2 regions of the Paenibacillus sp. MMO-177 genome follow, and region 2 is predicted to be linked to the other one. Evidence: predicted binding sites of a transcription regulator. Region 2 holds the regulator's gene; the other holds the start of a gene.
The links. Region 2 encodes Rex, which represses fermentation and respiration genes when NADH is low (regulators of the CRP and FNR family bind a similar motif). Its sites were predicted from a motif close to TTGTGAAATATTTCACAA; they were not measured.
Positions count from the first base shown of each region.

Region 1 (3,424 bases), on a different contig from region 2:
GGCGCCGTGCTGTTTGGCGGATTGAGCTACGGCTCGGCCGGCATGAGCTTCGGAGCGAATGTGCCTCCCGAGATTGTAAGGATCGTTATCGGATCCATTATCTTCTTTGTCGCTTCGCATGGTCTCGTGAAGTTCTTCCTGAAGCCGTTTATGGCTCGCCGCTCGAATAAAGGCAAATCGGAAGGAGGCAGTGCCCTGTGAACGCACTAGATACAATCGGACAATTAATAAGCATAACGCTTGTCTTCTCCACCGCTTTGATCTTCACCGGACTAGGCGGCGTGTTCTCGGAGCGGTCGGGTGTTGTGAACATCGGTCTTGAGGGACTTATGATCGCAGGCGCTTTCGGGGCTGCCGTATTTACCGATCAAGCCATTCAGGGCGGTATGAAGCATGGCGCTCCATGGATTGGACTGCTTGCCGGTCTGGTTCTTGGACTTGTGGTGTCTTTGCTGCATGCGGTTGCCACGATAACGTTTAAAGCCGACCAGACCATTGTAGGCGTCGTTATTAATATCCTGGCAGCGGGCCTTGCCATTTATCTGACGAAAAGCCTGTATGAAGGCTCCGGACAAACAACAACGCTGGAATATGTATTTAATCCGGTTGCGATTCCGGGACTATCGGATATTCCTTTGCTCGGCAAAGGTATTTTCACCGCTTACCCAACCACTTATATTGTGATCGGGGTAGTTATTCTCAGCTATATCGTTTTGTACCGCACAACCTTTGGCCTCCGTCTCCGTGCGGTGGGCGAGCATCCAAGCTCGGCCGATACGGTTGGCATCAGCGTAACGAAGTACCGTTATATCGGCGTTATGCTAAGCGGCGCTTTGGCCGGTCTTGGCGGAGCAACGATTGCTCTGACAACAACAAGCAACTTTGCCCATAACACGATTTCCGGGCAGGGCTTTATCGCGATTGCTGCCGTGATCTTCGGCAAATGGAATCCGCTTGGCGTTGCCGGCGCCGCGATCTTCTTCGGGATGGCGCAGGCGCTCCGCAACTGGGCCCAGCTGTTCGAATGGTCGCATCATATTCCGAATGAATTTTTCTATATGCTGCCATACCTGCTGACGCTTCTTGTGCTTGCGGGCGCGGTGGGACGCTCGGCGGCGCCAGGCGCCCTTGGCGAGCCGTACGACCCGGCGAAAAGGTAGCGGAATCCACTTGCAGCAGCTGTTTATGCCCTCTTCTCCGCCTTATGCAAAATTTGCTGCGGAGAAGAGGTTTTTTATTGCCTAAATACATTGACAGCATCCTGCGCCTGGAGTAAATTAAACCTTAACAAAAGAATCACAAATCGGCCATTGACTTTGAAATAGTTTGTGCATCAATTCACAAAGTCTGGATAGCCATAATCGGAATGGGCCTTATCGCCCATCCCTCATAAGAGGAGAGGATCAACTGTGGAAGCACTGGCGCTGGAACGCAAGGCGGAACAGAATCGAGAACTGCGTGAAAGGCTCATGCAATTGAAGAAGGAACGCAATGCCATCATTCTTGCCCATTATTATCAACGAGATGAAATTCAAGAGGTGGCCGATTTCCGCGGGGACTCGTTCCTGCTTGCGCAAAAGGCTGCACAAACCGACGCGGACGTTATTGTTTTTTGCGGCGTTCATTTTATGGGAGAAAGCGCGAAAATTCTGGCTCCTAATAAAACCGTAATTATTCCCGACGAACGTGCCGGCTGCCCGATGGCCGACATGGTTAACGTGGACGGACTGCGCAAGCTGAAGGCGCAGCATCCGAACGCGACCGTCGTTACGTATATTAACTCTTCCGCAGAGATCAAGGCGGAGACGGATATTTGCTGTACCTCGGCCAACGCCGTTAAAGTGGTGAACTCGGTTGAAAGCGATGAAGTGATCTGGGTACCGGACAAGAACCTTGGCCATTACGTGCAGCAGAACACCGACAAGAAAATGATTATCTGGGAAGGCTACTGCAACACCCATGATATGCTCACCGTGAAAGACGTTGAAGAAATGAAAGCGAAATATCCGAATGCTCAATTCGTTGTGCATCCGGAATGCCGTCCCGAGGTTGTGGAGCTTGGCGATTTCGTCGGCAGTACAACGGCGATTATTAAATATTGCAAGGAATCGGATTGCCAGGAGTTTATCGTCGGCACGGAAGACGGTACCGGCTACCAGCTTCGTCTGGACAGCCCGAACAAGACATTCCATTTTGCATCCAAATATTTGGTTTGCCCGAACATGAAAGTGAACAACTTGAAAAAGCTGGTGAAATGCCTGGAAACCATGCAGCCTCAAATTTACGTTCCTGATCATGTTGCGGACGAAGCCCGTAAGTCCCTGGAGCGCATGTTACTCGTTAAATAGGAGGAGCATGCGCTACTCCTATGCTTGGAGGCGCATTACGAAGATGATGATACCAAGATATCTTGTTGATCTGTCGCTCGAGGACTTGCCGGTAATAGAGAAGGACGTAATTGTAATCGGGGCCGGCATCGCCGGTCTTTTTACCGCACTTCGGGCAAGCGAGAATAAACAGTCTGTCTTAATGATTACGAAAAAATCACTGCTCGACAGCAATACGCGTTACGCGCAGGGCGGTATCGCGGCCGTAATTTCGGATGAGGATTCCCCGGCTTACCACCGTGAGGATACGCTTATTGCAGGGGCTGGCCTCTGCTCCGAGGACGCCGTTAACGTTCTGGTTCATGAAGGACCGGAAGGCGTTAACAATCTGATCAGCATGGGGACGCAGTTCGATTTGGAGAATGGTGAATTCGCGCTGACCAAGGAAGGCGCGCACAGCCAGCGCCGAATCCTTCATGCGAATGGAGATGCGACGGGCTATGAAATCGTGCGTGCCCTTTCGGAGAAGGCAACGGCCGACCCGGGCATTGACGTATGGGACGATCATTTCGTGATCGATCTTGTCACGCAGGACGGCGAATGCTGCGGAGCGATCGTACAGAAGCCGGACGGACAACGCTTGCATGTGCGCGGCAAAGCCACGATTCTGTGCTCCGGCGGGACGGGCCAATTATACCGGTACACAACAAATCCGGATGTGGCAACCGGCGACGGCATTGCGATGGCTTATCGGGCGGGTGCTCTCATTCAGGATATGGAGTTTGTGCAATTCCATCCGACCTCGCTATGTTATCCGGGTGCCCCTCGCTTCTTGATCTCGGAGGCTGTTCGCGGAGAAGGCGCTTTTCTGCGCAATATCCGGGGCGAACGGTTTATGGAGCGTTATCATCACCAGCTGGAGCTGGCGCCGCGCGATGTCGTGGCACGCGCTATTGTAAGCGAGATGGAAGAGACGAAGTCAACCTTCGTCTATTTGGATATCACGCATGAATCGCCGGAAATGGTGAAGCACCGCTTCCCTACTATTTATGAATTTTGCCTGCAATACGGATTGGATTTGACAACCGACTGGATTC
Region 1 covers NZ_JBBCUR010000016.1:54,651-58,074, forward strand. The annotation lists gene WFK81_RS28905 (ABC transporter permease) at 1-201, shown strand, start outside; gene WFK81_RS28910 (ABC transporter permease) at 198-1,160, shown strand; gene nadA (quinolinate synthase NadA) at 1,410-2,348, shown strand; gene nadB (L-aspartate oxidase) at 2,395-3,424, shown strand, end outside.
Region 1: nadA (quinolinate synthase NadA) is a predicted target of Rex. The motif match lies at 1,327-1,344, and genes of this name have one in related genera.

Region 2 (3,424 bases):
CCTTCCTGCCGTCTACCCATACATGCTTGACGTCCCGGCCGGATCCGGAGTAGACAAGATGGGATACGATATCCGTCATCGGATAGTAATGCGGCTGATCCAGATCAATCGCGATAAAATCAGCCTTCATCCCTGCCGCGAGCTGTCCGATGCTGTCTTCCTGCCAGATCGAACGGGCCCCGTAGACGGTTCCCATGCGCAAGGCTTCCATAGCCGGAATGACCGTCGGGTCTCCGGAGATGCCTTTATGCAGCAGCGCCGCGAATTTGATCTCCTTAAACAAGTCCAGGTTGTTGTTGCTTGCTACGCTGTCCGTGCCCAGCGATACCGTGACTCCCGCGCGGAGAAGCTCGGGAACGCGGGCTACGCCGCTCGCCAGCTTGAGGTTGCTGACAGGGTTATGGGATATGGCAACGTTGCGTTCAGCGAGCAAGGCAATCTCGTCATCGTTCAGATGCACGGCATGCGCCACAAGCGCCGGACGCGAGAAGAAACCAAGCTTGTCCAGATGCTCCACCGGACGGGAACCGTAGTCGCGGACATTTTGCTCTACTTCGGCAAGCGTCTCGGACATATGAGTATGAACCGGCAGGTCGTAATCATGCGCAGCCTGCACAAATTTCTCGATATAATCCGGCGGGCAAGTATATGGGGCATGCGGGGAGATCATCGTTGTGATGCGGCCATCGGCTTTACCGTTCCAATCCCGGGCAAAAGCGATAGCTTCCTTGAGCTTCGCCTGCTGGATTTCCTCCGGGCACAATCCGATAACGCCGCGCGTCAGAGCGCCGCGGATTCCCGATTGCTGTACCATCTGCGCAACCTGATCCATCCGGTCATACATATCGACAAAAGCTGTCGTTCCGGTCTTTAACATTTCCACGATCGCAAGCGCGCTTCCCGCACGCGTATCCTGATCGACGTATTTTGCTTCCATCGGCCACATCTTCTGCTCCAGCCAGACCTGCAGATTCTGGTCATCGGAATAACCGCGAAGCAGCGACATGGCAGCATGGCCATGAGTATTAATAATCCCCGGCATAAAAGCCAGCTTGCTGCCGTCAAGACGCTCAACATGCTCGTCCAGTCCGGACGGAGCCTCCGCTCCGATATATGTAATTTGGTTGTCCGTGACGACCATATGGCCGCGGAAAACCGCATTAGCATCGTTCATAGTTACGAACAAGCCGTTCTCAATCCACAACTGCGCCATTTTCCTGCTCATTCCTTTCCTTCTCCAAATAATAAGCCAAGCTGAGCAACTCTCTCGTAAAATCCGCATGATGAATGCGAATATGGTCGGGTAAACGCAAAATCGCCGGCGCGAAATTCAGGATGCCCTCGATCCCTGCCTCCACGAATTGATTGGCCACGTTTTGCGCTTCGGGACCGGGTACGGTAATGATGCCAATGCGGATATTGTTCTCCTGCACGGTCTCTTTCAACTTGTCCATTGGCTGAATAGTCAGGTTGTTGATCATCGTGCCGATCTTGCTTTGATGATCATCGAACACCGCGACAATTTTCATATTGTCCTTGGAGTACTTATTGTAATTGCACAAGGCATGTCCAAGATTGCCGGCGCCAACAAGCGCAACGTTAATCCGCTGGTCGAGCTTTAGAATCTGCTGAATTTTCTCAATGAGATAAGAGACGTCGTACCCTATGCCCTTGCGCCCGAAGTCGCCGAAATAAGCAAGATCCTTCCGGATTTGAGCCGGATTGAGATCCAGCTTAAGCCCGAGTTCCTGCGATGAAACCGTCTGCACTTCACGGTTATACAATTCGTTCAGCACCTGCAGGTAGATAGGAAGCCGTCTGACAACGGCCTCCGAAATTTTCGCCTGCTTCACCCGATTTCCTCCTCTTCCGTTTGCAGCCATTCCCGCATCCGCGGTACCATCTGGTCGATATGCATCGTTTCAATCTTTGGACCGGGCAGCGAATAGAGGAAGTGCTTGCCGTAATACGTATCGATGACGCGAGTGTCGTAGATAATAACAATTCCTTTGTCCTTCGCCGTGCGCACAAGTCTTCCGAAGCCTTGCTTGAAGCGGATGACCGCCTGCGGAATCGACAGCTTCATGAAAGGATTCTGCTTTTGCTTCTGCAAGAGCTCCGACTTCGCTTCAACAAGCGGATGATTGGGCGGCTGGAACGGCAGACGGACAATTGCCAGACAGGTTAAAGCCTCGCCCGGAATGTCCACTCCTTCCCAGAAGCTGCTTGTGCCGAGCAGCACCGTCTCCGGCTGCTGGGTGAACCGTCTAGTCAGTTTCGTCCGGTTGCCGCTGTCGATGCCTTGGCCCAGCACTTGAATGCCGGAGCCCGCCAAAGCTTCCTTAAGCGGTTCGTAGACCTGCTTCAGCATCCGGTAAGAGGTGAACAGCACAAGCATGCGGCCTTTCGTCTCCACAGCCGAATCGGCAAGCGAGCTTACCAGCATGGAAATAAACTGCGGATCGCCCGCCGAGCCCTTCAGGGTCGGGAAATTACGCGGGATAATGACCAGAGCCTGCTCCCGATAATTAAACGGCGAAGGAAGCTGTACGGTTTTCAGCCGGTTATTCTCTTCAAAGCCTTCAAGTCCAAGCTGCTCTTCCGCATATTGGAACGATTTATGGACGGACAAGGTGGCGGAGGTAAGAATAATGCTATCCTTCACGTCGAAGAAATATTGTTGAAGCTGCTTGCTTACGTCAACCGGCACCGCGTACAAGTGAACGGAACGGTAACGATATGTCGTGCTTGCCTCGATCCAATACACTTCCGAGTTCTGCTCCATCTTGAGGAACGTACGGAGATCATCCTTCACCCGGGTTAAATCGCGGACTACGCCGTTCAAATCCGTAATCAGGCCTTGTATCGATTGATCGTCAAGCCGGTCCTTGATATCCGAAGCCATTTTATCAACGGTCTTTACAACGCGGCTAAGCTCGGTATGCACGTTGTTCTCAATCGTCAGAACGTCGTCCCAGCCCTTCGGCGGCGTATCGCTGCGCAAACGGCAGACGGCCTGACCGTTATCGTTGCCGGCCTCTCCCGACTCACCCACAAAGGCATACAGAAGCTCAAACAGCTTATCCCAATGCTCCTTCACGTCCTGGAACACGGGAATAACCGTATCGATCGTTTCCGTCCATGCCTGAACCCGTTCGTCATCTTCCTGCTGAAGACGAAGCCTAAGCGCCGGAAGCAGACCGGATCGGGCATCCTTGAATAATCTTGTTGTCTGATGGGTCAAGGAGAAATAATTTAATTGCATGCCGAGATGCTTGCCCGCTACTTCTTCCACATGATGCGCTTCATCAATGATCAGGTGGCTGTAGCTTGGCAGCAGACGGTGATCCGCTTGAACATCGGTGAACAGCATCGAATGATTCGTAATGCATACGTCGGCAATATTAGACTCATGCTTGGCGCG
Region 2 covers NZ_JBBCUR010000003.1:289,972-293,395, forward strand. The annotation lists gene WFK81_RS12390 (amidohydrolase) at 1-1,225, opposite strand, end outside; gene WFK81_RS12395 (redox-sensing transcriptional repressor Rex) at 1,194-1,853, opposite strand; gene dinG (ATP-dependent DNA helicase DinG) at 1,850-3,424, opposite strand, start outside.